DNA from 3 places in the Arthrobacter sp. JDC6 genome. Region 3 is predicted to be linked to each of the others. Evidence: riboswitches for the same ligand, from Rfam matches in the RefSeq annotation. Region 3 holds a riboswitch; each other region holds the start of a gene.
The links. Region 3 has a riboswitch for cyclic di-AMP ahead of ACV095_RS16640 (M23 family metallopeptidase). Riboswitches for the same ligand answer to the same signal wherever they lie in the genome.
Positions count from the first base shown of each region.

Region 1: it holds a riboswitch for cyclic di-AMP, as region 3 does, so the genes downstream of both, ACV095_RS09270 (C40 family peptidase) here and ACV095_RS16640 (M23 family metallopeptidase) in region 3, are expected to answer to the same signal.
Region 2: it holds a riboswitch for cyclic di-AMP, as region 3 does, so the genes downstream of both, ACV095_RS17280 (aggregation-promoting factor C-terminal-like domain-containing protein) here and ACV095_RS16640 (M23 family metallopeptidase) in region 3, are expected to answer to the same signal.

Region 1 is NZ_CM151278.1:1,971,469-1,981,521, reverse strand. It holds gene ACV095_RS09285 (DNA alkylation repair protein) at 1-475, opposite strand, end outside; gene ACV095_RS09280 (TraR/DksA family transcriptional regulator) at 472-831, opposite strand; gene ACV095_RS09275 (aggregation-promoting factor C-terminal-like domain-containing protein) at 853-2,235, opposite strand; cyclic di-AMP (ydaO/yuaA leader) riboswitch at 2,496-2,666, shown strand; gene ACV095_RS09270 (C40 family peptidase) at 2,670-3,503, shown strand; gene ACV095_RS09265 (protein adenylyltransferase SelO) at 3,630-5,093, opposite strand; partial or broken gene ACV095_RS09260 (ribonuclease Z) at 5,077-6,023, opposite strand; gene ACV095_RS09255 (mycothiol transferase) at 6,016-6,537, opposite strand; gene ACV095_RS09250 (hypothetical protein) at 6,588-7,019, opposite strand; gene ACV095_RS09245 (universal stress protein) at 7,260-8,126, shown strand; gene ACV095_RS09240 (DUF4389 domain-containing protein) at 8,192-9,772, shown strand; gene ACV095_RS09235 (universal stress protein) at 9,847-10,053, shown strand, end outside.
Region 2 is NZ_CM151278.1:3,742,161-3,752,213, forward strand. It holds gene ACV095_RS17260 (sensor histidine kinase) at 1-645, shown strand, start outside; gene ACV095_RS17265 (bifunctional glycosyltransferase family 2/GtrA family protein) at 787-2,133, shown strand; gene ACV095_RS17270 (ArnT family glycosyltransferase) at 2,130-4,280, shown strand; gene ACV095_RS17275 (ArnT family glycosyltransferase) at 4,287-6,335, shown strand; cyclic di-AMP (ydaO/yuaA leader) riboswitch at 6,543-6,703, shown strand; gene ACV095_RS17280 (aggregation-promoting factor C-terminal-like domain-containing protein) at 6,709-7,422, shown strand; gene ACV095_RS17285 (VOC family protein) at 7,512-7,937, opposite strand; gene upp (uracil phosphoribosyltransferase) at 7,999-8,634, opposite strand; gene ACV095_RS17295 (phosphatase PAP2 family protein) at 8,647-9,450, opposite strand; gene tadA (tRNA adenosine(34) deaminase TadA) at 9,506-10,012, shown strand; gene ACV095_RS17305 (glycosyltransferase family 4 protein) at 10,009-10,053, opposite strand, start outside.
Region 3 is NZ_CM151278.1:3,594,263-3,604,315, forward strand. It holds gene ACV095_RS16630 (NlpC/P60 family protein) at 1-121, opposite strand, end outside; gene ACV095_RS16635 (C40 family peptidase) at 285-962, opposite strand; cyclic di-AMP (ydaO/yuaA leader) riboswitch at 1,033-1,212, opposite strand; gene ACV095_RS16640 (M23 family metallopeptidase) at 1,341-2,162, opposite strand; cyclic di-AMP (ydaO/yuaA leader) riboswitch at 2,175-2,399, opposite strand; gene ACV095_RS16645 (iron-dependent transcriptional repressor DtxR) at 2,525-3,226, opposite strand; gene serC (phosphoserine transaminase) at 3,520-4,650, shown strand; gene ACV095_RS16655 (DUF3027 domain-containing protein) at 4,748-5,296, opposite strand; gene ACV095_RS16660 (cold-shock protein) at 5,304-5,687, opposite strand; gene ACV095_RS16665 (hypothetical protein) at 5,914-6,147, shown strand; gene ACV095_RS16670 (helicase-associated domain-containing protein) at 6,158-8,632, shown strand; gene ACV095_RS16675 (DNA repair helicase XPB) at 8,645-10,053, shown strand, end outside.

The DNA of each region.
Region 1 (10,053 bases), 1.6 Mb from region 3:
GGTCCCCGCTCCACCGTTCCACCACACCGCGGGCCCGCTGCCGTTCACGCTCCCCCAGCCCTGCCAGCAGCGGCATCAGGACATCGGAGAGCAGGGGCGCGGTCAGATCCGCTGTGTGGGCGGAGCGGAGGAAGCCTTCCAGCCGGGTCAGGTCCGAATGCTGCAGGAGCCGCACCCGTGACTGCAGCAGCACCACGGCGGCAAGGCGGCGCTCGAAAACCGGGCGGGAGCCGGGCCCCGGCTGTCCCCAGAGGGCAGAGGCCAGCATCACGCTTGCGTCGTGGTCCAGGTCCTTGAATTTGCGCAGGGCGTCGCGCACAGTTCCACGGACGGCGCCCACGGAGGAACCATACGAGGCCAGCACACCGCCCAGGCGGTGTGCGACGTCGTCCGCGCGGTACCAGGCGCCCTCATTCTGGAGGGTACGGTCAACAAATTCCGCCGCAGCGGACACCACGTCCGCCGTGCCGGTCACCGCGCGCGCCCCGCGGAGGCGTGGTGGATGCAGAACGGGGTCCAGGGCCGGGCTTCCAGCCTGCCCTCGGCGATGGGTTCCCCGCACACCGCACAGATGCCATAGGTCCCCGCGGCCAGCCGGGCCAGGGCAGCTTCAATCTGGTCCAGCCCCGCCGAGCTTTGTTTCAGCAGCGCCGATGCCTGTGACAGCTCGAAGGCGATCGTGGCGCCCTCCGGATCGTGTTCGTCGTCGACGTTGGAGTCCTGGCGGGCCGAATTCGCAGCGTCGATGTCCGCCCGCAGCGCCGGCAGCAGCGCCATCCGCCGCGTCCGCTCATCTTCGAGCAGTGCACGGAACCGTTCGAAATCTGGCATGGGGAAAGCCTAGCGCGTCAGTCAGTACCAGTTCAGGGATACGGAATGGTTCCATGCCCCGCAGGGCGACCCGTAGCGGTCACGGATGTAGCCCAGGCCCCATTCGATCTGCGTCCGGTAGCTGGTCAGCCAGTCGCTCCCGGCGCTGGCATACTTGCCGGGCGGCAGTGCCTGGGCAATTCCGTAGGCCCCGGACCACGCGTTGGTGGCGGTGGTCAGCCAGTTGGATTCCTTGGTCCACAACTGGGCCAGGCACAGGAACTGGTCCTGGCCCCAGCCGAAAGCGGCAAGGCGTCCGGACGCGTAGCTTTTCGCCCCTGCCGGATCGTTGACCGCTCCACCGGGAATGGAAGGCACGACGACGGCGGGCGGGCTGGGAAGGGCCGGCTCGGCTGGCGGCGCCTCCGGAACGGAAGGGACAGGGTTGGCCGGCGGAGGGTTGGCCGGCGGAGGGTTGGCCGGGACAGGATTGGCAGGGGCTGGATTCACCGGGACAGGATTGCCGCCCACGGCGGCTGGGGCGGCTGGTGCGGGCGGCCTGGGCTGCTGGGCGGCCGCCGCGGCGGCCCTGGCGGCCGCTTCGGCCTGGCGGCGGGCCTGCTCCTCCGCTGCGGCGCGCTTGGCCGCCTGGGCCGCCTCGTAGGCAGCCAGCGCAGCCTGGCCTTGGCGGTACTCCCCCTCAAGCGCCGCCGTCGTCCCTTTCAGGGCGGCAAGCTGGGCCGTTAGCTCGCCGCCGTGCCGCTGCTCCTCGGCCACCTGCCGTGCCAGTGCGTCCCTGGCGGAACTGGCTGCCCCGGCTTTTGCCTTTGCCTCCCCGGACAGGCGCTCCCGTTCGCTCCTGGCAACCTTTTCCTGCTCCACCAGGGCAGCGGATACCTTTCCGGCCGCCGCCGCCTTGACCACCAACGCGGCCGTCTTGTCCCCCACGAGCTTGACGAGGTTGAGGCCCTGGACGCTGTTGGTCCCCAGGGCGTCCAGCGCCACGAAGAACCCGGCGTTGGTCCCGCCTGTCTTGTACGACTGCACGGCCAGGGCGCCGAGGTCCTTCCGGTACCGGGCCACTTCGTCGTTTGCGCGGGCGGCCCGTGCGGACAGGGTTTCCAGGCGTGATGTGGCTGACTGGAGCTCTGCATCCGCGGCAGCGTATTCGGCGGCCGACCGTACGGCTGCGTCCCCGGCTGCCTCCGACTGCGCCTGCAGGCCGGTCAAGAGCCCGTCGATGGTGGCAATTTCTGCAGCTTTTGCCGCTTCGGACGACTGCGCCTGCTGCACATCCGACCAGGAGGGATATCCGCCGGGCGGCGGCTCCTCCGCTGCGGCCGGCAGCACGGTGGCGGCGGCCAGGGCGATGGCCAGCACGCCACCGAGGAGCGGGATCCCTCGGCTGGTCACGAACAGGGGCATAGTCCCGAAGCTTACCGTCCGGCGCGGCCCCCGAGGGCGCGTCCGTGGCCACATTGTTACCGTTTGCAGCGATAAAGACCCTGCCTGCATCGGTCGAGGTCACCGCCCGAAATGCGAAGTACATCAAGACGTTTGCGCAATTGAGAGGGGAGCCTCGTATGTTATCCAAATGTGACAATCGGGGGCAGCGCGGGTTATGGTCGTTTGGTGTCCCTCTCAGACGGGACATTCCCGTCAGCATGCCGAGCCCTGCCGCTGATCATGGGATTCAACCGCTTTCCGTTTGGCAGGGACGGGGGAACCAAGTTTCTACGGCCACATGTGGCCTTGGGGTTAAGTCGTTAGCGCCTCCGCCCGCGGAGCCAGCTACCGGCCGGGTATCTCCAGCCCGAACCCGACAGCTCACCCCGCAGGCATGGGAGAGGCGATCAACTGTGTCAAAAATTTCCACCACTGCCCGTCACCGCGCGACTCCGGCCCGCTCCATTGCGCTCGAGGGCCTCGCCGTAACCGCCAAGTCCCAGGCCCGTTCGCTGGGCCGTCCGGCGCTTGCCGTTGCTGCAGCGTCCGGTATTGCCTTTGGCGTCGGAGCCCCGGCCCATGCAGGTGTCACCGGCCCGGACACCACTGAGAACACCAGCGTCCAGGCATACTCCGCACCTGCCCCGGCAGCAGCACCCGTCGCAGCAGCAGGAACCGTCCACACGGTGGTGTCCGGCGACACCATCGGGGCCATCGCGGCCGCCCATGGCGTCAGCCTCAACGACGTCCTGGCCGCCAACGGACTGGGACTGTCCTCCATCATCTACCCCGGTGACCAGATCCAGATCCCCGGCGCTGGCCACACCGCAGCCCCGGCGCCGGCAGCAGCTCCCGTCCAGACGGCAGCCACAACCGCACCGGCAAACACCGGCATGAACATGTCCTACGCCTCAGCCGCCCCGGCGGCGTCCACCGGCACCGGGACCGGCGCTGCCATCCTGGCATCCGCTTACAGCCAGGTCGGCGTGAACCAGGACTGCACCGCAATGGTTGAGAAGGCCCTGCGCTCCGTCGGCAAGTCCGTCGGCGACCTGGCCCCCACGCAGTTCTTCCAGTACGGAACCGTTGTCGGCGCTCCCGCCCCCGGCGACCTGATCATCACCTCCGGCCACGTGGGCGTGTACGCCGGCAACGGCCAGGTTGTGAGCGGCGGCGTCAACGGCTACAGCACCGAGGTCCACTCCATCAGCTGGCTCGGCGGCTACTCCGCAGTCCGCGTAGCCTAGCCTTCGCAACGCTTTGGCAGCAGCAGGCTGGTACTAAACAGCAAAGCTGTTCTTAGACAGGAGGGCGGCAGCCGGGTATTCCCGGCTGCCGCCCTCCTGTCATTTCCGCACCGTACCGCTGAACAGTCACGTCCCGCAGAAGGTCATGTAGGTGCCGAAATCCTCAGGGGCACCTTCGGCGTAGCGTTCCAGGCCCGGCCGCTCGGCGAAGGGGCTGCCGACGGCCTCGAGCAACTGCTGCAGGGGAGCCAGGTTTCCGTCAGTGGCGGCGGACAGCGCCTCTTCCACGAGGTGGTTCCGCGGAATATAGGCAGGGTTCACGCTGTCCATCAGTTCCGCGTCGGGCCCCAGGGCCTGCCACCGCTCCGCCCAGGCGTCGAACGCTTCAAGGTCCAGGACCATGCCGCGCACGGGACGGAGGTCCCCCCGCGCGGCCTTGCCCAGGTTCCGGAAGAACAAGGTGTAGTCCACCGGCCCGTCCTTCAGGATGGCAATGGCACCGTCCACCAGGGCGGAGGCGGCGTCGCTGTCCGCATCCCCCGACAGGCCCAGCTTGGCCTTCATGCCGCCGGACCACGCCTGGCTGTACTGTCCGCGGAATCCGCCAAGTACCTCCACCGCGGGGGCAACCGCCTTTTCCTGGTCCCCGTCGATCAGCGGCAGCATTGCCTCCGCCAGCCGTGCAAGGTTCCATTCGGCCAGCACCGGCTGGTTGGCGTAGGCGTAGCGTCCGCTGACGTCGATGGAACTGTAGACAGCGGCGGGATTGAACACATCCATGAACGCGCACGGGCCGTAGTCGATGGTTTCCCCTGAGATGGTCATATTGTCCGTATTCATGACCCCGTGCACGAACCCCACCAGCATCCACCGGGCCACCAGGTCCGCCTGGGCGGAGACCACCGAGGCGAACAACTCCAGGTAGGGGTTTGGGGCGCCGGCAGCGTGCGGGTAGTGCCTGCCGATGGCGAAATCCGCCAGCCGCTTCAGCAGCTCGAAGTTTTCCGTGGCCCGCGCGTACTGGAAGCTGCCGACGCGCAGGTGGCTGCCGGCAACCCGCGCCAGGACCGCACCGGGCAGCATGCCGTCACGCCTGACCTGCCGGCCAGTTGCCACGACGGCGAGCGAGCGGGTGGTGGGAATGTGCAGGGCATGCATGGCTTCACTTACCACGTACTCACGGAGCATGGGCCCGACGACGGCACGTCCGTCCCCGGCGCGGGCAAACGGCGTGCGCCCCGAGCCTTTGAGATGGAGGTCCAGGAGGCGGCCGCCTTTGTCCGTGACCTCACCAAGCAGCAGGGCGCGTCCGTCGCCAAGCAGCGGAGAGTAGCCGCCGAACTGGTGGCCCGCGTAGGCCTGCGCCACCGGGGTGGCGCCCGCCGGAACGTGGTTGCCCACCAGGAGCCGCACCCCTTCGGGACTGCGAAGGTACCCTGGGTCCAGGCCCAGGTCGCGTGCGAGCCTGTCGTTCAGGACCAGGAGCTCGGGGCTGGGGGCTTCCTCGGCCTGCCAGGGAACGGCGAGTTCCGACAGTTCCCGGGCGAAACGGCCGTCAAAAGTGACCGTGGATTCAGCTGCTGCCGTCATGGCTTAACCCTATCGCCGTAGTTCCGCCCGCTGCTTCCCGTGCCGGTTGCCGGCGGCGGGGAACGGCAATGTGCTGCAGGTCCTCAGCGGCAATGACCGTGGTTCCCGGAGCCTGCGCCCGTGCCTGCTCCGCGAGGTGCGGGACGCCGTCGCCATAGCGTGCGGAGAAGTGGGTGAGCACCAGCATCCGGGACTTCCCGGACGCCGCAAGTTCCCCTGCCTGCCCGGCGGTCAGGTGCAGGTATTGCCGGGCCAGGCCGCGTCGTCGTCACTGAACGTGGACTCGGCCACCAGCAGGTCCGTGCCTGCTGCCAGTTCTTCGGCACCGTGGCACGGTGCGGTATCCATGATGAAAGCGAAGCGCTGGCCCGGCCTGGGAATACTGACCTCTTCCAGCCTGGCCGCTCCGAGGACCCCTTCGCGCTGCAGCAGGCCCACGTCGGGCCCTTCGATGCCCGCCGCCCGCAGCCTCTCCGGCAGGAACGTGCGGCCATCTGGCTCGGTGAGCAGGTAGCCGTATGTCTCGATGCGGTGATTGAGGGGCCGGACCTCAAGCCTGTCCGCCACGGCACCGGCGCCGCCATGTGGATGGAGCCTCACGTCAAGCCCGGGCGGGCTGAGACCCACCAGGGCCCTGACCACCTGGTCACCGGACGCCGGATAATGCAGGTGGACCGGGTGCGCCACGCCGTCCAAAACCATCCGGGAGAGCACCCCGGGAAGGCCGAAGCAATGGTCCCCGTGCACGTGCGTAAGGCAGATCCTGGTGATGGCGCCCGCCGCCACTCCCGCATGGATCATCTGGCGCTGGGTACCCTCGCCGGGATCGAAAAGCAGCCCTTCGCCGTCCCAGCGCAGGAAGTAGCCGTTGTGGTTGCGGGTCCGCGTGGGAACCTGGGACGCAGTGCCCAGCACTACGAGTTCACGCACCGTTGGAATCTGACGCTGCAAGCAACCCTTTGGCGTAGGCGGCCTGGCCGCCGTGCTGAAGGCAGTCCCCCAGGATGCTGACCAGCCGCACGCCCAGGGTGACGGGCGGATCCCAGCGCCTGTCGACCACACGGTCCAGGTCGGAATCCCCGATACCTTCCAGGACCCTGGCAGTCTGCCGGTGAACGGCCAGGTAATACTCCCGCAGGAGTTCCCGGGGCGCGCGGACTGCGTCCACCTGCTGGCTTGAGTGGCCGTAGCCCGTATCACTGTCCGCCAGCGGGAGCCCGAAGCGGGTTACGAATCCTTCGGCCTTCCAGACCTGCTCCAATCCCGAGGCGGACGCAACCTGCGCATCTTTCACCCGTCCCATGTGCCAGACCAGCCAGGCGATGGAATTGCCTTGGCCTGCAGGACGCAGCTGCAGCTGCTCCTCATCCAGCCCGTCCAGTACCTGCCCCACCAGGCCGGGGAGGCGGTCAAACGCCTCGAGCAACAACTCCTTGGAGTGCATGGGTCTCCTTCCCTGCGGACCGGGCCCGGGCGCACCCGGCCCCGGGATTGCTAGCGTTCCAGGTCGTCCGGCTCAAACTCACTAAGGGGCGAGCCGCCAAAGTTTTCCTCGTCGTCGCTTGCGTCTGCTTCCAGGCCGGTGGGATTCCCGCCGAAATCGACGTCGGCTGCTGCTTCACCCAGCGTGGGTGTGTCCGGCGGAACCTGCTCATCGCCGGAGCGGTACCGGGCCTGCGCGCTTTCGTCCCGCAGCGTCTGGTCACTCAGGAAGTCCTGCTCCTCCCCCGAGACTGCTTCGTCCTGCAGCAGCGGGTCCTCTTGCCAGCGGTCCGGATTGTTCTCTGCAGCCCCGGGGTAGCTGTCAGGTTCCCCGTTGACGGGATCGAGCTCCAGTGACGATGCCGCGCCGGGAGTCTCGTCGAGAAGAACGTCGTCTTCCTGCACAACTTCCAACTCATCGTCGGGGACGTTCTGTTCAGTCATGATGATGCCTTTCTCATGGGCTCCGGGCGGATAATAGTAAGCATACTGAGGAACGGTATGCCTGTGAACAGCCACCGCATTTCCGTCCCAAGCGGACAAACGGCGGTTCCCGGCCGCGCGCCAAGGCCGCAGGGCGGCCTGAACAGCGCTTCCGTGACTTTTGGCCCTAGAGTGCCGGTGGCGGCGGGGCCAGTCTTGAAAGGCAGGAAGACCAGTTCAAGACGACCAGGAAGTGCGGCCATGACATCCCAGAAACCCATCGCTGTGGGCACCAACGACTCAGCGCAAAGCCAGGCCGCGGTCCTGTGGGCGGCCCGCCGCGCCCACCGGACGCACCTGCCGCTGGTGATCCTCCACGTCGTCGACGACCGGTGGGTAGCTGAACCCTACCCCTGGTTTGGAACCCTCCAGCAGGCCGGCGAGGAACTGCTCAAGACCGCCGCCGGCAGGCTCGAAGGAACCGTGACGGTCACGCCGACTACGGAACTGCTCACCGGAAGCGTGGGCGGCCAGCTGGCCAAGTATTCGAAGAAGACCTCGATGATGGTCATCGGCTCCGGCAGCGGGCACCTTGGCGGGGCCCTCGCCGACCGCGCACTCCAGGTGGCGACCGCCGCCAAAGTCCCTGTCGCCGTCGTCGGGACCCAGGACCTCGAAGGCAGGTCCGGTGTGGTGGTCGGCGTTGACGGGTCTGCCGAGGCAACGCGGGCCGTCGCCTTCGCCGCGGCCGAGGCCGACCGCGAGGGAGACGAACTCACCGTCGTTTATGCCGTCAATGCGCCCGACCCCATCATCGACGCCGGCCTGACGCCGGGGGCGCTCGCGGACCTCATCGTGGACGAAGAACGCGTCGTGCTCTCCGAAACCGTGGCCGGGCTCAAGGAAGACTACCCGGACCTGACCGTGCACCAGCGGCTCGACAGGGAAAAAAACGCGGTGGACGCCCTTGTCGAGGCCGCCGCCGGGGCACGGCTGCTTGTGGTGGGCAGCCGCGGCCGGGGCGCCTTCAAGCGCCTTTTGCTCGGTTCGACCGCACACGGCGTGCTCAGGCACCTCCCGTGCCCCACGATCATTACCCGTACTGACACCGTTCACAGCCCCCTTTAGGCCGCAGCGCCTGCTGGTCCTTCTTCCCGCTCCACATCCTCCCCTACAGCGGAAGGTTCCACGCCATGAAAAAACCCGCCGCCAGCATCATGCTGGTCCTCGGCATCCTGATCTCTCTTCCGGGACTGGCCGCGCTGGCGGGAGGAGCCGTGGCATCGGCGGTGGGATCGATCCAGGGGGACGGATACCTGACCTCCGGCACATCCCGTTTTTCCGTCAGTTCCTTTGCCCTCACCTCTCCGCGGGCCGAGGCCATCGGCGAGGATGTGCCGGGCAGGCTTCCTTTCGACATCGGTACCCTGCGGCTGCGGATTGCATCAATGATCCCCGACAAAGCGGTGTTCATTGGCATCGGCCCGCAGGCCGACGTCGAACAGTACCTGTCAGGTGTGCACCACTCGGAGCTGCTGAACATCCGGCAGCGGCCTTTCCGCGCCGAATACCGTGACGTTCCGGGCGGCAACCCCGCATCGCCGCCGGCCGGCCAGCGCTTTTGGACGGCCTCCGTTTCAGGCTCCGGCGAGCAGGAGCTGACGTGGAACATCACCCCGGGCACCTGGGAAGTGGTGGTGATGAATGCCGATGCCTCCTCCGGTGTTGATGTCCAGGCACAGGCCGGCTTCCGCTCAGACCTCATCAGGCCGGCAGCCACAGGCCTGCTGGTGGGCGGCCTCATCGCCCTCGTGATCGGTATTCCCCTCATCGTCTTCGGCGCCATGGGACTGGGCCGGCATGCCGGGCGGCCACCTGTTGGACCATCACCGGGCGGCCCGGCGGTGGCAGGACCGGGGATGGCGGGACCGGGGATGGCGGAACCGGGGATGCAGGCGCCTGGGATGGCCGGACCGGGGATGCAGGCAGTGCCGGCCGCACCCGGAGTGGCACCCCCGCCGCAGCCGTTCACCGTGGCAGCCGAAGACCGCCGCGCCTACCCCGCAAGGCTTTTCGGTGACATCGATCCGGGACTGTCACGATGGATGTGGCTGGTCAAGTGGTTCCTGGCCATACCGCATTTCATCCTTCTCTTCTTCCTCTGGTTTGCGTTCGTCATCACCACCATCGTGGCGGGCTTCGCCATCCTGTTCACCGGCCGGTACCCCAGGGCACTGTTCGACTTCAATGTGGGTGTCATGCGCTGGAACTGGCGGGTGGCCTTCTACGCCTACGCCGCCGTAGGCACCGACCTCTACCCGCCGTTTACGCTCAAGCGCACCAATTATCCTGCGGACTTTGACGTTGACTACCCGGAACGGCTGTCCCGCGGGCTGGTGCTGGTGAAATGGTGGCTCCTCTCGATCCCGCACCTGCTCCTGGTGGCCGCGTTTACCAATACAACGTGGCGGTGGCGGGCGGACAACACCTTCGTTGGCGCCACCTATGAGCAAAGTGCGGGACCGTCCCTGCTGGGACTGCTGGTTCTGGTCGCGGCAGTGATCCTGCTGTTCACCGGCCGCTACCAGCGCCCGCTGTTTGACTTCATCCTCGGCATCGACCGCTGGATCTACCGGGTCCTTGCCTACACAGCGCTGATGCGGGACGAATATCCACCATTCCGGCTGGACCAGGGAGCCACCGAACCTGAATGGCCCGGACCGGTGATTCCGCCGGCCGGGGCACCACCGGCGGGAGCCCCCGCGGCGCCGTGACCTTCGGCCCTAGCCCCGCAGCAGGCATCCGGGCATGATGGGCCTGACAGCGAGGGTCCGACGAGGGAGCAGACATGAGCATAGCCGGGGCACCAATTGCCAGGATCGTGGTGGGCGTCGACGGATCGGAACCGTCCCTGGAGGCACTTCGCCAGGCCCAACGGCTCGCCACTCCCCTCGGCGCCAAGGTCCAGGCGATCGCCTGCTGGGAGTACCCGCAGGTGTACTCGGGCTACGTCATGATGGGCATTGAGGGCTTCGAGGAAGGCGCCAAGAAGGTC
Region 2 (10,053 bases), 150 kb from region 3:
CTCAGGACGCCCCTGACCGCCATCCGCGGGTACACCGAGCTGATGCGCATGACCGAGACCTTTACCGAGGACGGCCGGAAGTCACTGGGCCGCGTCCAAAGCCAGTCCGAGCGCATGACCGCGCTGGTGGAGGACCTGCTCCTGCTGGCCAGGCTTGATGAGGGCAAGGCAACCGAAACCACCGATGTGGACCTTACCCAGCTGGTGGTGGAAACCGTCAGCGATGAAAAGATCATGGCCCCGGACCACACGTGGCAGCTGACGCTGCCCGACGAGCCCGTCACGGTCCGCGGGGATGCCACCCAGCTGCACCAGGTGCTGGCCAACCTGCTGTCCAACGCCCGGAAGCACACACCGGCCGGCACCACCGTAACCACCGGGTTGATGCGCTCGGCCGATGGGAGCGTGGTGGTGACGGTTACCGACGACGGGCCCGGCATCCCCGCCGAATTCCAGGGCAACATCTTTTCGCGCTTCACCCGGGCCGACGCCGCCCGCTCAGGCTCAGAAGGCTCGTCGGGCCTGGGCCTGTCCATCGTCGAATCCATCGTCATGGCCCACGGAGGCACGGTGGAACTGGTGTCCCGGCCAGGCAGGACCGAGTTTGCGGTCCGCCTTCCCGTGCCCGGACCCGCCGCCGCCTGACCGCCACACACGCAGAGGGCGGTGGCCACTGAAGGCCAAGCCCGCGCCAGTTGCACAGCGCCGGTTGCACAGCGCCAGTTACACAGGCACATCACAGGTTGCGCCTAAAGCCCTCAAATCCGGCGGCGCCACTCTTGATCCATGACGCTCACCGACTCCACTTCAGGAACCCTGCCGGACGCCGCGGTGGCCCCGGCGGGCCTTCCTCCCCGCGGACATGCCGTACGGCGCGCACCCGTGAACACCCGCGCCACCGTTCCGGTCCTTGACGTGACCATCCCCGTTTTCAACGAGGAACGGGACCTTGAGGAATGCCTCCGCCGGCTCCACGGGCACCTGCTGGATACCTTTCCGCACAGCTTCCGGATCACCGTGGCGGACAACGCCAGCACGGATGGAACCCTGAAGATCGCCGAGCGGCTGGCCCGGGAGTTCCCTGAGCTCGTGGCGGTCCACCTGGACGAGAAGGGCCGCGGCAACGCCCTGCGCAAAGTGTGGCTGGCCTCCCCGTCACCGGTGCTGGCCTACATGGACGTGGACCTTTCCACCGACCTCGCCGCCCTGCCGCCGCTGCTGGCGCCCCTGATTTCCGGGCATTCGGACCTCGCCATCGGCACCCGGCTGACCCGCAACTCCCGCGTCGTCCGCGGGCCCAAGCGGGAGTTCATCTCACGCAGCTACAACATGATGCTGCACTCGTTCATGGGCGCGCGGTTCAGCGACGCGCAGTGCGGGTTCAAAGCCATCCGCGCCGACGTCGCCCAGCAGATCCTGCCCTACACCGTGGACAACTCCTGGTTCTTCGACACCGAGCTTTTGGTCCTCGCCGAACGCTGCGGCCTGCGTGTCCATGAGGTCCCCGTTGACTGGATCGACGATCCCGATTCCAGCGTGGACGTGGTACGCACAGCACTGGCCGACGTGAGGGGAATGGCCCGCCTCACCCGCGACTTGGTCTACGGTCGCATCCCGGTCCCGGAACTGCGCGCAGCCCTGGCACGGGGTCCGATCCCGGCGTCCTCGCGGTCCGGTGAGCAGACACGCGGCAGCAGCCTTTTCGGCCAGCTGGTCCGGTTCGCCGCGATTGGCGCCGCCTCAACCCTGGCGTACCTCCTGATCTTCGTGTTCTGCCGGGGATTCATGGACCCGCAGTTGGCCAACTTCCTTGCACTGCTGATCACCGCCGTGGCCAACACTGGCGCCAACAGGCGCTTCACGTTCGGCATCCAGGGCGGCAACCCGGTCCGGCACCACTTCGAAGGGCTGATCGTGTTCGGCATCGGCCTGCTGCTCACCTCCGGAGCACTCGCCTTTGTACACCGGACGACGACGCCTGACCGGTGGGTGGAAGTCCTCACCGTTGTGGCGGCGAACCTGGCAGCCACGGCGGTCCGGTTCCTGCTGTTCCGGCTCTGGGTGTTCCGCGGCAACCACGGCAACCGGACCACCAAAGACGCCCCCACTTCGACAGAAACGGCAGCATCATGACCTCCACCATTTCGCCGGCGGACGCCGGCTCACCCGCGGGCCGGCAGCCGTCGCCATCCGGCCACGCTGCCTCCTCCCCCGGGGCGGCCGATACCGCACCCCGCTGGACCCGCTACGCCTTCGGTGCGCAGCCCCGCTGGGTGAGGCCTTCCGCCGCGGGGCTCCTGGCAGCCACGGCGATCCTGTATCTGTGGAACCTGGCAGCAACCGGCTACGGCAACTCCTTCTATGCAGCCGCCATCCAGGCCGGCACCAAGGACTGGACGGCGTTCCTTTTCGGCTCGCTGGACGCAGGGAACGCCATCACGGTGGACAAGCCGCCGGCAGCACTCTGGATCCCCGCCCTCGCAGGGCGCATCTTCGGTTTTTCACCACTGAGCATGCTGGTGCCGGAAGCACTCATGGGGGTGGCCGCCGTCGGGTTCCTCTACTTGGCCGTCAAACGCGTCTCGGGACCTGCCGCAGGCCTGCTGGCCGGCGCTGCCCTGGCGCTGACGCCGGTGGCTGCGCTCATGTTCAAGTTCAACAACCCGGACGCCATGCTCACCCTGTGCCTGGTGCTTGCTGCCTACTTCACCACCCGCGCCATTGAGAGGGCGGGTTGGAAGTGGCTGGTGGCCGCCGGCGCCGTGGTTGGCCTGGCATTCCTGACCAAGATGCTGCAGGGCTTCCTGATTGTTCCCGCGCTGGGACTGGCCTATCTGTGGGCCGCACCCACGCCGGTGGGGCGCCGGCTGGTGCACCTGCTTGGCGCGCTGGGCGGAATCGTCGTGGTTGCCGGCAGCTACATCGCCCTGTTCCAGCTGACACCGGCCTCCGAGCGGCCGTACATGGCAGGGTCCAGCACCAACAGCTTCCTTGAACTGACGTTCGGCTACAACGGACTGGCCCGCCTCACCGGTTCCGGCGAGGGCATGCCCGGCGGGGCCGGGGGTGCTGCTGCCGGCGGTCCCGGAGTCGGCTTCGGCGGCGGCAACGCCGGATTCGGCGGGGCGGCCGGGCTGCTGCGGATGTTCGGCACCAGCTTTGGCGGTGAGGTCTCGTGGCTTCTGCCCGCCGCCCTGGTCCTGCTGGTGGCAGGCCTCTGGTTCACGCGCCGGGAAGTACGCACCTCCCCGGGCCGCGCGGCCCTGATCCTGTGGGGCGGCTGGCTCGTGGTCACCGGAGGTGTCTTCAGCTTCATGAGCGGCATTGTCCATCCCTACTACTCGGTGGCACTGGCGCCGGCGATCGCAGCGCTGGTGGGCATAGGCGCAGTGGAGCTCTGGCGTGGCCGCAGCTACTGGCCGGCCCGGATCGTCCTCGCCGTGACCGTCCTCGGCACCTCTGTGTGGTCGGCAGTCCTGCTGGGCCGCGACACGTCGTGGCTCCCCTGGCTGCGGGTCGCCATCATCGTGCTCGGCGTCCTCGCCGCCGCCGCAATCCTCCTCCGCCTCGACGCACTGGGCACCTCAAAACCGGGCACCTCGAAACTGGGCGCCTCCGGACGGTTCCGCCGGGCCGGTGCGGCCGCCGTCGTCGTCGTATCCCTCCTGGCCGGCGGTCTTGGGACAGCGGGGTGGACCCTCGCCACCGCTGCTTCCGCCCACTCCGGTTCCATTCCGACGTCGGGCCCGGCGGGTTCGTCCGCGGGTGGCTTCGGCAACCGTGCCGCTGGATTCGGCGGCGCACGGGCTGACGGCAGGGAGGCCGCCACTGACGCTGCCAACGGCGCGGGTGGACTCGATCCCTTCGGCGGCATCGACGGCGCAGCCGGCCCCGGAGGTGCCGGGGGTGCCGAGGGCGCCGGGGGCGCCGGCGGCCCGGGCGAAGGATCCGCAGATGCGGCGGTGGCGGCACTCCTGAAGGCCACCACCACGAAGTGGTCCGCGATCGTCTCCGGCGCCAGCCAGGCAGCCAGCCTGGAACTCGCCACGAACACCAACGTCATTGCCCTGGGCGGTTGGAACGGCGGGGACCCCTACCCCACGCTCGCCCAGTTCCAGGACATGGTGGCCAAGGGCGAGATCGGCTACTTCATCCAAGGCGGTGGCATGGGAGGCGGCGGCATGGGTGGCCGCGGCAATTCAGAGGTGGCCGCCTGGGTCCAGGCCAACTTCCAGGCCCAGACCGTAGGCAACTCCACCGTGTACCAACTCACCAAGTAGGACTCAATGGCCAGCCATTACCCAGCGTCCGTCCACACTGCGTCGGTCCACACCGGACACCCTGCCGGCGCTCCTGCCGCCGCGCATCATCCTGTCCCGGCCCGCTTCCGGCCGGACCCGCGGGCGCTCCGGCGGCGGCTGGAACTGGCAGCGGTGCTGGCCGGGACCGCCGTGCTGTACTTGTGGAACCTTGGAGCATCCGGCTGGGCCAACGCGTTCTATTCCGCCGCGGCCCAGGCCGGATCGCAGGACTGGGCGGCCTGGTTTTTCGGCTCCTCCGACGCCGCCAACGCCATCACGGTGGACAAGCCGCCGGCGTCGTTGTGGGTCATGGGGTTGTCCGTCCGGATCTTCGGCCTCAGTTCCTGGAGCATCCTGGTCCCCCAGGCGCTGATGGGCGTCGGCACCGCCTGGCTGCTCTACCTGGCCGTACGGCGGGCCGCGGCGCCTGCCACGGCCGATCCACGGCTGGCGCACCGCACAGGACTGATCGCCGCAGCCGTCCTGGCCCTCACCCCCGTTGCCACGCTGATGTTCCGCTTCAACAACCCGGACGCCCTGCTGGTGCTGCTCATGACGGCAGCCGCCTACGCGGTCCTCCGTGCAGTCCAGGAGGACCGGTTGCGCTGGCTCCTGCTGGCCGGAGTGTTCCTGGGCTTCGGCTTCCTGGCCAAGCAGCTGCAGGTCCTGCTGGTGGTTCCGGGATTCGCCATCGCCTACGCGCTGGCAGGCCCGCACAGGCTCCCGCGGCGCCTGCTCCGGCTGGCCGCGGCGGGAGCGGCCATGGTGGCCTCCGCCGGGTGGTGGCTCCTGGCGGTGGAGCTGACGCCGGCCGGCCTGCGTCCCTACATCGGCGGATCGCAAAACGACTCCATCCTGGAGCTCACGCTGGGTTACAACGGGCTGGGCCGGCTGACGGGCGACGAGACCGGCAGTGTGGGCGGCGGCAACGGCTGGGGAGATCCCGGGCTGCTCCGGATGTTCAACAGCGAGTTCGGCGGCCAGATCGCGTGGCTGCTGCCGTCCGCCCTGATCCTTGCGGCGGGCCTGCTGTGGTTGGGCCGGCGGGCCCCGCGGACGGATGCGGTCCGCGCCGCCGTCATCATCTGGGGCTCGTGGGTGCTGGTGACGGGCCTGGTCTTCAGCTTCATGGCCGGCATCATCCACCCTTACTACGCCGTGGCGCTGGCGCCGGGGATCGCCGGGCTTGCGGGGCTGGGCACGGTCCTCCTGTGGCAGCACCGGCAGCAGCCACCCGCCGCACTCCTGCTGGCCGCAGCGGTGGCCGCGGCCGCCCTGATGGCCTTCCAGCTGCTGGGCACCACGTCCGCCTACGGCGCGTGGCTGCGTTGGCTGGTCCTTTCCGGAGGCTTGGCGGCCGCAGCGGGCGTGGCGTTCGGCAGGTTCCTGCGCTGGCGTGCCGTGCAGCGGACGACGGCGGCGCTCGCCATTGCGGCGTCGCTCACCGGGCCGCTGGCGTACTCCCTTTCCACGGCGTCGACAACGCACAGCGGGGCGATCGTCAGTGCCGGGCCCTCGTCGGGCTTCGGCCCTCGCGGGACGGGCCCTGGCCGGAGCGGGACAGGCAGCACCAGGCAGCCAACAACCCAGGGAAACACGGCCCGCCAGCAGGGCGCGCCCGGGGGAACACTTCCCGGCGGAACCGCTGCTGCCGGTGGTCGCGGAGGCGGGGCCGTGGGAGGCCTCTTGGGCGCCCCCACGCCGTCCGCGGAACTCGTGGCAGCACTCAGGAATGGCGCCTCGGGCTACACCTGGGCAGCGGCAGTGGTGGGGTCGAACAACGCTGCCGGTTACCAGTTGGCAACGGAACTGCCGGTCATGGCGGTGGGTGGGTTCAACGGCACAGATCCCGCCCCTACCTTGGCGGAGTTCCAGGATCTGGTGTCCCAGGGAAAGATCCACTACTTCATCACAGGCGGAACCATCCGGGCCAGTACCGGTTCGGACGCTGCCGCCCAGATCGCCCAGTGGGTGGCGAACAACTTCACGGCGCAGAGCATTGGCGGCACCACCGTCTACCTGTTGGCTGGGTAACGGGAACTGTAACGGTCGGCGCGCTGCGCTCATGAAATGGGGCGGCCATACCCCAATGGGACCGAGGTTACGAACGGGGAATCCGGCAAATCAACGCGCTGAGGATCGTGACTTCCGTTACCTAAATGTGACTTTCGCGTGCACTTCCTGTAGCGTCGATTGGGTGCGGCCCCCGTTCGGGCCGCATATCCCGGGTCGACGCCAAGCTCTGCCGCTTCCCCGGATTCCGATTGAGCTACGGCAGAGGCGGGGGACCCACCGTCCCGGGCATTGAATGCCCTTGGGGTTAAGCCAGTACGTGATCTTTCCGTACGGCCGGATGCCCTCATCCGAACCCGACAGCTAACTCCGCAGGTGTGAGAGGCGATCAATCATGTCCAAAAACACGGCAGAAGCACGCCTGCTGCAGGCCAAGGCTAAACACAGGGCCGCGCAGCAGGCCAAGAAGACCACCCTGGGCCAGCGCGCCGCCGTCCTTGCAGCATCGTGCGCGGTGCTGGTGGGGGTAGGCGCGGCAGGACAGGCCACCAGCAGCATGACTCCGGTGTCATCCACCGCGTCCAACCCTTCCACGTCAGCGTCCGACGCTCAAATGAGCATCGAGAAGAGCGATATCCGCTCCAACCCGGCAGCAAGCCCCGCGCCCGCTGCCATCAGCGTGGCACCGCAGGCAGCGGAACCGGCCCCCGCAGCGGCACCGGCAGCACCCGCAGCGCCTGCCCCGGCCCCGGCGCCTGAGCCCGCCCCCGCACCTGAGCCGGCTCGCGCCGTCGCGGTTAACGATCCTGCAGGCGCCCAGGCGTACGCCGCCAGCCAGCTGGGGGCGTTTGGCTGGGGACCGGACCAGATGCAGTGCCTGCAGACGCTGTGGACCAAGGAGTCCGACTGGACCACCACGGCCACCAATTCCAGCAGCGGGGCATACGGCATCGTCCAGTCCCTGCCCGCTGAGAAGATGGCAAGCGCCGGCGCGGACTACCTCACCAACTACCGCACGCAGATCAATTGGGGCCTGGACTACATCAAGAAGAGCTACCAGTCGCCCTGTGGTGCCCTGAACTTCCACCTGGCCCACAACTGGTACTAGGCACTCCTCCCCCCCCCGGCGGCAGCGATGCCGGGGGAACTGCACCAAAGCGGCGGGCCGCATCATCATGATGCGGCCCGCCGCTTTGGTTAACCAGCGCCCGGTCCGGCGCCCTGTCCGGTGTTCCCGCCAGCGCCCTGCCCGGCGTTCCGCCACGGGATGTACTGGACAGCCCACTTGTTTCCGTCCGGATCGGCGAAGTACACGAAGTGGCCCCAGTCCTGGACGTCCACATCGCTGACATCCACGCCGTTGCTCTTGAGCTGGTCATGCGCCGCATTGATGTCGTCGACCACCATCTGCAGGTTGGAGCCCGTGCCGGGCGGGGCGTCGACGAGTCCTTCGCCGATGCAGATGGAGCAGGCCGAGCCCGGCGGCGTCAACTGCACAAAGCGGATGGAGTCCGACGGCCGCTCGTCGTAGTCGGCGTTAAAGCCCACTTTGTTGACGTAGAAGTCCTTGGCACGGTCAACGTCGGATACGGGGACAAAGACAAGCTCGAGTTTCCAGTCCATCCGCACAGGCTAGCGGCGGGACACCCGTTGGGAAAGAGCCCGTTCAAACAGGGCCGAAGTGCTACCCGGCGATGCCGTAGAGGCGGTCGCCGGCGTCGCCCAGCCCGGGGACAATGTAGGACTTCTCGTTGAGCTTCTCGTCGATGGAGGCCAGGACGATGTGCACGTTGGCCCCTGACAGTTCCTCCTCCAGCCGCGCCAGGCCCTCGGGGGCGGCCAGCAGGCAGATGCAGGTGACGTCGGAAGCGCCGCGCTTGAACAGGAACTTGATGGCTTCGCGCAGGGTTCCGCCCGTGGCCAGCATGGGGTCCAGGACGAAAACCTGGCGGCCGGTGAGGTCCTCCGGCAGGCGCTCCGCGTAGGTGATGATGTCCAGCGTCTCCTCGTCCCGGGCCATGCCCAGGAAACCCACTTCAGCGGTGGGAACCAGCTTGGTCATGCCTTCCAGCATTCCCAGGCCGGCGCGCAGGATGGGAACCACCAGCGGGGTGGGCTTGGTGAAGGCGGTGCCGACGGTGGTGCTGACGGGCGTCTCGATGGTGACGGGCTCGGTGCGGACCTCCCGAGTGGCTTCGTAGGCCAGCAGGGTCACCAGCTCTTCCGTCAGCTGGCGGAAGACCGGCGACGGCGTGTTCTTGTCCCTCAGGACAGTGAGCTTGTGGGCGACCAGGGGGTGGTCAACAACGAGAGTGCGCATCCCCCAAAACTATCACTCGGCGCTGCCCTTCCCGCGTCCGGAGTGTTCGCCGTCGTGCAGTTCCTCGGCCACCACGTCCCGGACGATGGGACGGTCGAACGACGGCGCTGCCCCTGCGTGCTCGCGCCTTCGGACCAGGTGGAACAGCCGGTGGGCCAGGATAACGATTGCCACCCAGGCCAGGCCCAGGATCCAGCCGGCCATAACGTCCGTGAGCCAGTGGTGGCCCAGGAAGACCCGGCTCAGGCCCATGGCGATGATGAAGATCGAGCCGGCGGTGATGGCGGTAACCCGAACCCGCATGGTGTGGAACTGAAGGCAGATGAGGTAGATCACCAGACTGATCACCACGGTGGTGTTCAGGGTGTGTCCGCTGGGGAAGGATGGCGAATCCTCGTAAGGGGGGACGGCGTCCGCATGGTCGGGCCGGGTACGGCCCACCAGCTTCTTGCCGAACGTGGTGGCGGTGACGGACGCTGCCGCTGCACCGCCGATCAGGACCAGCGGACGCCAGTTCCGGCTCAGGAAGGTCAACCACGCTGTGAGGATGCTGGCCAGGATGGGCATCCCGATGCCGCCGCCGATGTTGGTGAAACCGGTGACAAAGGAGTCAAGGCCGGGGCTGCGGAGGCCTTCGGCAAAGGCAAGGGCAGGCTTGTCCAGGTTGGCCAGGCCAGCGGAGTCCACCACATCGTCGTAGACCTCTGCCCCAAGCAGCGCCAGGGACACGATGACCACACCGCCCACAAGGATGGTGAGGATCAACGCCGCATAGGGTTTGAACCAAATACCCAATCGGTCCCGAAGAGTGTCCATGGTGCCTCCCGGCATCGGCAAGTAACCTGACTAACCCCGAAACTATCATTGAGCCATGCCCTTGCCCGAAAAGAAACACGAGGCCTGGATGGGCCTTGCCCTGGCGGAGGCCCGCCGTGCGCTCGACACGGAGGACGTGCCCATCGGCGCCGTAGTGATAGGGCCCGACGGCGACCTTCTGGGTTCGGGACGCAACCAGCGGGAGGAGCTGGGCGACCCCACAGCCCACGCCGAGGTGGTGGCCATCAGGGAGGCGGCCGGACGGCTGCGGGAACGGGCACGGCTCGGCGGCGGCCGGGGCGACGGGTGGCGCTTGTCCGACTGCACGCTGGTGGTCACCCTGGAACCCTGCGCCATGTGTGCGGGCGCGATCGTCCTGGCGAGGATTCCCCGGGTTGTGTTCGGGGCCTGGGATGAGAAGGCCGGCGCTGCGGGATCGGTATTCGATATCCTCCGCGAGCGCCGGCTGAACCACTGGGTTGAGGTGTATCCCGGGGTCCGCGGGGAAGAGTGCGCTTCACTGCTGCGCGAATTTTTCGCCGCCCACCGGAGCAGCCTCTAGCCCTGCCGCTCCCCGTGTCCGCCGGGTCCCTCCAGGAGGGC
Region 3 (10,053 bases):
CGATAACCGCAGCCTGGCGGCCCATGCCGCCTGCGTTGTCGCTGACGGCCTTTGCAATAACAGCGATCGAGTTGGTTTTGGTGACCTCGGCGCGATGCCGTGCGGTGGCACGAGTCGTCATCAGTTCTCTCTTTCGTTTTTCCCTCAAACCGCTTGTAGGCAGGCGAAGGTTGTTGGACGCGCCGGCATCTTGGGGGTACGTCGGCGCGTCCCGAACGGGGATGTGGTTTCTAGCGAAAAAGCCTTGGGCAAAGAAATAGCCCTTGGAGCGTTAAGCCCAAGAACTAGTTGCCGTAGTGGTAGTACGAGGAGGTGCCAGTGGCTGCAGGCGAGTGGAGCAGCGTGCCCTGGGAGGGGTTGAGTGCGCTGATCATCATGCCGTTGCCGACGTAGATGCCGACGTGCGCGCCACCGTTCTGGACAACCAGGTCACCCGGCTGCGGGGTGGAGGTGGGAGTCATGATGCTCCACGCATTGGTGCGGGGGATGCTGATTCCGGCCTGGGCGTAAACCCACTGCACGAACCCGGAGCAGTCCCAGCCGGTGACCGGGCTGGTGCCGCCCCACACGTAGGAGTGGCCGATGCCGGTGTAGGCGATGGCAGCGATGCCCGAGGTTGCCGCAGCGGATACGGTCTCCGCCGTCTTGGCGGCCGGAGACGCCTCCTGGCCTGCAGTGGTGGCGCGGTTCGCCGAGGCCGTGGACTGGGTACGCACCGCTTCCACCTTCGGAGCAGCGGTGGTCTTGACGACCGGACGCTCGAAGGACACCGTGGCCGTGGGTGCGGCCGTGACAGCGAGGGCTGCCTGGGACGAGCCGGACTCGGTGGAGGCAGAGACACCGGCCGTGGTGTCAGCTGCCGTGGCGGGCAGGCCCATGCTCAGGATGAGGCCGGAAGCCGCTGCCACAACGGCAGCCTGGCGGCCTACGGTCCCGGCATTTGCACTGACGGCCTTGGACATGGCGTCCAGGGGGTTGGTGCGAACCGTTTGCGCACGGTGGCGCGCAGAATGATGGCGTGAAGACACGAAGGTAGCCTCTCCCAATGCCTGCGAGGTGAGCTGTCGGATTCGGATGGGAGTCACCCGGCCACGCTGCTTCCTGGGAAGCTTGTGACTTAACCCCAAGGCCTTCTGAACATGAAGGCCAAAATTGGTTCCCCCGCCCCTGCCAGACGATGAAATGCGAACGGACCTTGAGCGGTGGCAGAGTTAGGCAATCCACTCAAGAGCGTCAACTTCGGAAAAGTTGACGCGAGTTAGACGGTACAGCAGTTTTGCTTCAATGTCACATTCAGGTCACGGCGCGTCGCGGACATGTGAGAGCGGGCAACCATTTGGCTACAGCCAGCCCATGGGATCGACAACTTCGCCATTGACCTGCACCTCGAAGTGGAGGTGGCAGCCAGTGGATGCGCCCGTGGTACCGCTCAGTGCCACCACGTCCCCGCGGGAGACGGTCTGGCCCACCTTGACGTTGAAGGACGAGAGATGGTTGTAGGTGGTCTCCAGCCCGTTGCCGTGGTCAATGACCACGCGGTTTCCGCCACCGAACTGGTGCCAGCCGGCAAAGGTCACGGTACCTGTCGCGGCGGCCAGGACCGAGGTCCCGCACTGCGCCACGAAGTCCTGGCCCCGGTGGAAGTCTCCGGAGCCTCCGGTGATCGGACTGACCCGGTAGCCGAAGGGGGAAGCGGTGGTGAGGGAGGCGAGGGGTGCAGCCAGGGTGCCGGCCGAAGCGGCACGCGTGACGGAGCCGGCGGACTGGGCGCTCAGGAGTTGCTTCAGCTTCCCGTCCGGGTCGGCCTGGGTCACCACGGCCGACCGGCTGAAGTCGATCTGTGCTCCGACATCGGCCGAGATCTGGGGCTGGGGGCTGACGGCGGACGCGGCCATGGGGGCACTGCCGGCGGCATCCGTGGCCATGACGGGACTCGTGGCGGGCACCGTGACCGTCAGCACCAGGCCTGTGGCGGCAAGGGCAATGCCGGCTTTTTGGCCAATACCGCTGGCGGCGGCAAACTCCGTCATCTGCCGGAAGGGACCCCGGCGGCGGCGCGCGTCACGATGCAGGTCGCGGGGGCGCTCCGCTGCGACAACTTCGGCAACCCGGGGTGCCGAAGGGGGGCCGGCCGCGCGGCGGCGGCCCCGGGAGGTCTGCATGGTCAAGAAGGGTTCCTCTCTGGAAGAAGCCTGCGGAGTTAGCTGTCGGATTCGGGTCAGAGAGATCAAAGACCCGGTCCGCCTTAGGCAAGCTTCTGCACAGGGGGTATTCCCGGAAGAATCCTTCACTGGAGAGGCTTGCTGCTGACGGACTTCACCCCAAGGCAGTCCCCCGCTGCCGCTTGTGGTTCCCCCGCCTCTGCCAGTAACGACTCGTGCACCTGGCCCGCTGGCAGAGCTCGGCTCCGGATCAGGTAACGCTTATGTATCAACGCTTGGTTCCACTATAGGGGCTTAAGACCCTAGGTAACAATTCCGTTACCTTTGCGTGGTTGCCCCTCTGTGGGGTATGGGCGCCCCGATCAGGGCTGGCTGATGGCCACAAAGACGTGGGCGGCAACCTCGGGCGGCAGCTCCAATGCGCCTTCGATTCCAGGGACCCGCACGGAGATGTATTCGCCCACGCGTTCCAGCGCCACGGCGGCACCCGGCCGGATACCGCCCTCGTCCAGCTGCGCCAGCAGTTCCGGTTCCACCTGGATCGGCTCCGCCAGGCGGCTGATGGTCACTCCGGAGGCGGGCCCGTAATTCTTCATCGCTTCCACCAGGCTGATGGCGCCGTCGGCAAAGCCGGGCCCCGCCTGGCCGCCCAGCGCCGCAAGGCCAGGGATGGGGTTGCCGTACGGCGACTCGGTGGGGTGGTCCAGCATCTCGTAGATGCGGCGCTCAACGCGCTCGCTCATGACATGTTCCCAGCGGCAGGCTTCGTCGTGGACGTAGGCCCAGTCCAGGCCAATGACGTCTGCCAGCAGGCGTTCGGCCAGCCGGTGCTTCCGCATGACCTCCGTGGCGCGCTTGCGGCCCGTGTCCGTGAGTTCCAGGTGCCGGTCGCCGGATACGACCACCAGCCCGTCCCGCTCCATGCGGCCGATGGTCTGGGAAACGGTGGGACCGGAGTGGCGCAGACGCTCGGCGATACGGGCCCGAAGGGCAACGATGTTTTCTTCCTCAAGCTCCAGAATGGTCCTGAGGTACATCTCCGTAGTGTCGATCAGATCCGTCATCCAGCTCAGCTCCTCGAGCGCAGTACCTTGCGTTGTCCCACCGTATCGCCTCTTCGCGCAAAGTAGTCCGGGGGAAAGCTTAGCCTATTTTGACTTTGTCCGAATAGCCGCGCCCCGAGGGGCTGCGCGGGGACGGTACGTCTCACTGTCCGGACTATGACGGGCCTGGCTCCCGCCCCCGGCGGCGGTTCAGGCAGAATGGGAATGGCCCGCAGCGCAGCCACCGGCGCTGCCGGCCACCGACCGCCCGCCCTTCCGGACCAAACTTTTGTCCCCGCCGAATTGGAGCACCTGTGAGCGACACCAGCATCACGATCCCCGCCGACCTCCTGCCCCAGGACGGGCGGTTCGGAGCCGGCCCGTCAAAGGTCCGGCAGGAGCAGATCGACGCGCTGGCAGCAGCTTCCAAGACGATCCTTGGCACATCGCACCGGCAGGCCCCGGTCAAGAACCTGGTCGGAGCGGTCCGTGAAGGGCTGAGCCAGTTCTTCCGCGCCCCGGAAGGCTACGAGGTGGTCCTCGGCGTCGGCGGCTCCACGGCTTTCTGGGACATCGCGAGCTTCGGCCTCGTGGAGAAGAAGGCCCAGCACCTGTCCTTCGGTGAGTTCGGGTCCAAGTTCGCCGCCGCCACCAACAAGGCGCCCTTCCTGGAAGCCTCCTCCATCATCAAGTCCGAGCCCGGCACCCGGCCCGCAGCCAAGGCCGAGGCCGGCGTGGACGTCTACGCCTGGCCGCAGAACGAGACCTCCACCGGCGTCGCCGCCCCCGTCAAGCGGGTAGCCGGAGCCGACGAGGGATCACTGGTCCTCGTGGACGCCACATCGGCGGCCGGCGGACTGGACGTGGACGTTGCCGAGAGCGATGTCTACTACTTCGCCCCGCAGAAGAACTTTGCCTCCGACGGCGGCCTCTGGCTTGGCCTGTTCTCCCCCGCAGCGCTGGAACGCGCCGCGCGCATCAAGGCCAGCGGCCGCTGGATCCCGGATTTCCTGGACCTGCAGACCGCGATCGATAACTCCCGCCTGAACCAGACCTACAACACCCCGTCGCTGTCCACGCTGGTGACGCTGAATGCCCAGGTCCAGTGGCTGAACTCCAACGGCGGCCTGGACTTCGCGGCTGCGCGGACGGCCGATTCAGCCGGCCGCATCTACAGCTGGGCGGAAGCGTCCGGCTTCGCCACCCCGTTCGTGGCCAAGCCCGAGGAACGCTCCAACGTGATCGCCACGATCGACTTCGACGAATCGATTGATGCCGCCACCGTGGCCAAGGTCCTGCGCGCCAACGGCATCGTGGACACCGAGCCTTACCGGAAGCTGGGCCGCAACCAGCTGCGCATCGCCACCTTCGTGGCCATCGAGCCCAGCGACGTCTCCGCCCTGCTGGCCAGCATCGACTACGTGGTGGGCGAGCTGCGCAAGTAACCCGAGCTGCGCAAGTAACCCGAGCTGCGCAAGTAACCACAGTTAAAGCACGACGGCGCCGCCCGGGTTTCCCCCGGACGGCGCCGTTTGTTTGTGGTCAGGAAGTCCTTGTTTCGGCGTCAGGCTCCGCGCCGTCGTCGGCCGGCCCTTCATCCCCGGGTTCCCGCTCCGCTGCCGGAAGCCCATCCGGGGTCCCCTGCCCGGGCTCCTGCTGTTCCGGTTCCTGCTGTTCCGGCTCCTGCTGCTGTTCGTCCTCGGGACGGACGCGTTCGGCCCACGGCACCCACTCCGGGGCCAGGACGGAGTCCCCGGACGGCAGCAGGCCCAACTCGTTGACCGTGACCACCTTGGAGCGCGAGTTACGGGTCAGTACCGCATACCACTGCCAGCCCACATAGCCGGGCAGCCGGGATTCGAACAGGTGCGTGACCAGCCGGTCGCCCTCGCTCTTGGCTGCCAGGTGCGGCCCGATGGTGCCGGCCGGGGTGATGCCCTCCACTGCAGCCCGGGCCGTGTCCACCGCCGCGGCCAGGAAAGCATCGGGCTTGCCCGTGCGCCACACGGGCACGCCTGCCTTGCGCTTGGGCTGGGTCTTGGCAGCCTGCTCCTGCACTGGCGTGCCCGGCTGATCAGGTTGGGGGTCCATGGGCAGCCTAAACGTCCAGCTCGTCGGCAACCTTACGCAGGGCGGCAGCAATGGCCTTGCCCTTGTTGCCGTCCGGGTACTTGCCCTTGGACAAGGTTCCGGACAGGTTGTCCAGGACGGTCACCAGGTCCTGAACCAGCGGGGCGAGGTCCTTCGCGCTGGGGCGCTTGGCCTTGGCGATGGACGGGGTCTTGTCCAGCACCCGCAAGCCCAGGGCCTGGGCGCCCTTGCGGCCGTCCGCAACCCCGAACTCAACCCGGGTGCCCGCTTTCAGTTCCGTCACGCCCTCGGGCAGCGACGACTTGGGCAGGAAGACCTCCTGGCCGTCTTCGCCCGCGAGGAACCCAAAGCCCTTGTCCTTGTCATACCACTTGACCTTGCCGGTAGGCACGTAATCAACCTTCTTCGTTCTGCTGTCATGAGACACGGCCGGCTGCCACCGCGTCCGCATTGTTGTGCGGGTTCAAGGTATGGCCAGCGCAAACCGTGTTGGTCTGTATCCTTCAAGGTTATCCTGCCGCGTGCCCTAATCACGCTTCCGGCCGCACCGTTCCGCCCCGGGCGCAAGCTCCCGGTGCTTTCACTTGCGGCGCTGCTGCCGCTGTAGCGTTACGTCCATGACTCCCTTGCGTTACCGGCGGCCGCTGATGGTCCTCGCCGCTGTTATAGCCGTGCTGTCCCTCATTGCTGTGGGAACTGTGATGGCGCTTGCCTTCGCCAACACGGTCGCCCCCGCCTGGGTCACCTACTCGGCCCTTTACGGCCTGCCGGCGGCCTTCATCCTGATGCTCCTGGTGGTCCTGGACGGCGTTGCCGCCCGGCGGCGGGCGGGGAAGCGGGAGCCGCGGTAACGTTGGACTGATGTCCCTCATTCGAGCGCTCGGCAAGGACCTGGAGGCGCGCAGCGACGACTCGTTGCGCGCGTTGTTCGCCGCGCGGCCGGACCTCATTTCCCCCTCTGTTCCGGACTTCGCCGCGCTGGCGGCGCGTGCCAGTTCACGGGTCAGCGTCCAGCGTGCGCTGGAGCGCCTCACCCGGCCGCAGATGCAGGTGCTTGAGACCCTCCATCTGTGCACCAACACGGACACCGGGCACAGCGCCTCGGCGGAGGGCCTGCACCAGTTGATCCGGGGTTCATCCCTGGCCGTCATCGAACAGATCATGGACACCCTGCAGGAACTCGCTTTGGCGCATCCTGCTGTCCCCCCGCATGGCGCCCACGCCCAGGCTGCCGGGCACCACTACTACCTCCCCGTCGGCTCCCTCAAGGATGTGGTGGGAATCTATCCCGCCGGGCTGGGCCGCAGCTACACGGAGCTGGTCCGCCTGCAGCCGGCCTTCGCCCAGCGGGTGGTCCAGCTGGTCTCCGAACTGCACCGCGGCGGATTCGCGATCCACGATGCCAGCACGCCCATGGAGGCGGCGCTGGCGCTCCAGCATTGGACCTCCTCCCCCGAGGCACTGCGGGACATCCTCGCCAACGCCCCGGAACGGACGACGGCGTTGCTCGCCAGGTTCCGCAACTGGGCCATGGGTGCCGTCCCCCAGGCGCAACGGAAAGCGTCGGTCACCACGGAGGGTGCCGACGTCGGGCCCGTGGACTGGCTCCTTGCGCGCGGGCTGCTGGTTCCGCTGGATGCCGCCCATGTGGAGTTGCCGCACAGCGTGGGGCTGGCCCTGCGCGGCGGGGCGATCATCGACGACTTCACCCTGTCCCCGCCGGTCCCGGAGCTTGGCCGGACCACCGCGGCGCTGCGCAGGAATGCAGCGCTCAGCGCCATCTCTGAAACCCTGCGGCTGGTCTCCGAACTGCTGCATGCCGTCAGGGAGAACCCGCTGGCCACGCTGCGCAGCGGAGGCGTGGGGATACGCGAGATGCGCCGCCTGTCCGACCAGCTGCGCGTCGACCAGGGCGTGACGGGCCGGCTGTTGGAGCTGTGCGGCCTGGCGGGCCTGATCCGCCTCGACGTCGACTCGTCCTCATGGGTGCAGCCGCCGCAGCTGGAATGGCTGGTACTGCCGAGGCAGGAACAATGGCTGTGGCTGGTCAACGCCTGGCTGGCCAGCGAGCGGGTGCCATCTATGGTGGGCCAGCCCATGAACACGGCAGCGGCAGCACCATCCCGGGGACCGTCAGGAGCCACCATCCCGGCGTTGTCCGCCGGTGCGCAGCGGCCTGACGCCCCGGTGGTCCGCAAGCGCATCCTGGAGATCCTGCACGAACTCACGCTCGAAGCTGCAGGACCGGACGGCACCGTGCCCGTGCTGGATGCCGCCGCGGTCCTGCAGCGTGCGGAATGGTCCCAGCCGCGGATGGCCCGGCGGTTCAGTTCCCTCATCCGGGGAGTCCTCGCCGAGGCGGAGATGCTGGGCCTGGTGGGCTCAGGTGCGCTGAGCCAACTCGGAAGCGCGTTCGCCGAAGACCAGCCCGATGCTGCCCTTGCCATCCTTGGCGAGCACCTGCCGGCAGCCCTGAACCATGTGCTGTTGCAGGCAGACCTGACCGCCGTTGCGCCCGGCTACCTCGCTCCCGCCCTGACCGAAAAGCTCCTGGTCATGGCGGACGCCGAGGGGCAGGGCCCGGCCACCATCTACCGCTTCTCGGCGACGTCCATCAAACGGGCACTCGATGAGGGCTACGACGCCGCAGGCCTGCTGGCGTTTCTCCGGGAACACTCCGCCACCGCTGTCCCCCAGCCGCTGGAGTACCTGGTGGAGGACACGGCCTCCCGGCACGGCCAGCTCCGGGTGGGCCAGGCCGCAAGCTTTGTCCAGAGCGATGATGAAGCCGCACTCCGCGAGTTGCTGGCGGGGCCCAAAGCGGCGCAGCTCGGCCTGGCCCGCCTTTCCCCCACGGTCCTCACGTCGTCGGCACCGCCCCGCGAACTCGCCGCCGCACTTCGGAGCCTGGGCCTGTCCCCTTCTGTGGACGGCGTCGAACCCGCCGCCCACGTCCGCCGGTCTTCCATACCGCAGGAAAGCCTGCGTCCCGTCTATACCGCCCCGCGGATGGCGCCCGCGGCGGAGGAGGTTGACGCCCAGCTGGACGTCCTGCGGCGGCCGGGCCCCGCCGTCGGACACCACCCCGGTACCGCCGCCGGCGGCGAGGCAGCAACCCAGCTGGGGCTTGAGGCACTGCAACGGGCCATCCGGCTGAAGCAGCGGATCCACATGAACGTGGTGGACAATCTGGGGAATGCAAGCCTGGAAATTGTTGTTCCGCTTTCTGTGAGCGGGGGCCGGGTCCGCGTGTTCGATCCTGCCAAGGACACCGAGCGGGTCCTGTCCGTCCATCGCATCATCGACATTGAGGCCGCAGAGGAACTGCGCCAGTAAAGGATTCCCCGCGTGACCGACGGACCCCTGATCGTCCAAAGCGATAAAACCATCCTCCTCGAGGTGGACCATGAGCTGGCCACCGAGGCCCGGCACGCCATTGCGCCGTTCGCCGAACTGGAGCGGGCGCCCGAGCACATGCACAGCTACCGGCTGACCCCGTTGGGGCTGTGGAACGCCCGGGCCGCCGGGCTGGATGCGGAGAAGGTGCTGGATGCGCTGCTCAAGTACTCGCGTTTCCCGGTTCCGCATTCGCTGCTGATCGACGTCGAGGAGACCATGTCCCGGTATGGACGCCTCCGCCTCGAAAAGGACCCGCGCCACGGACTGGTCATGCGGACCGATGACTACCCCGTGCTGGAGGAAGTGATCCGGGCCAAAAAGATCGCACCGCTGCTGGGTCCAAGGATCGACGGCGAGACGGTGGTGGTGCATGCCTCCCAGCGTGGGCAGCTCAAGCAGCTGCTGCTGAAACTCGGCTGGCCGGCGGAGGACCTGGCCGGTTACGTGGTGGGCACGCCGCACCTGATCTCCCTCAACGAGGACGGGTGGAAACTGCGGCCCTACCAGCGCCTGGCCAGCGAAAACTTCTGGGCGGGCGGCAGCGGGGTGGTGGTGCTGCCCTGCGGCGCCGGCAAAACCCTGGTGGGGGCCGCGGCCATGGCCACCGGTTCCACCACCACACTGATCCTGGTCACCAACACCGTGGCCGCCCGGCAGTGGAAGGACGAACTACTCAGGCGCACCTCCCTTACAGAGGAGGAAGTGGGCGAATACTCCGGCGCCCTGAAAGAGGTCCGGCCGGTGACCATCGCCACCTACCAGGTGCTCACCACCAAGCGCGGCGGCATCTACCCCCACCTGGAACTGGTGGACGGCCACGACTGGGGACTCATCATCTACGACGAGGTCCATCTCCTGCCCGCACCGATCTTCAGGATGACGGCCGACCTGCAGGCCCGCCGCCGCCTTGGGCTGACCGCCACCCTGGTCCGGGAGGACGGGCGCGAGGGCGAGGTGTTCAGCCTGATCGGACCCAAGCGGTATGACGCACCCTGGAAGGACATCGAGTCCCAGGGCTACATCGCGCCGGCCGACTGCGTGGAGGTCCGCGTCGACCTGCCAAAGGACGAACGCGTGGCCTACGCCATGGCCGACGACGCGGACAAATACCGGCTGTGCGCCACCTCCGAATCCAAGACACACGTGGTGGAGCAGCTGGTGGCGCTGCACGCCGGCGAGCAGCTGCTGGTGATAGGCCAGTACATTGACCAGCTGGACGATCTGGGCGAGCGGCTGCAGGCACCGGTGATCAAGGGCGATACCTCCGTCAAGGTACGGCAGAAGCTCTTTGACGCGTTCCGCGCCGGGGAGCTGCAGACCCTTGTGGTGTCCAAGGTGGCCAACTTCTCCATCGACCT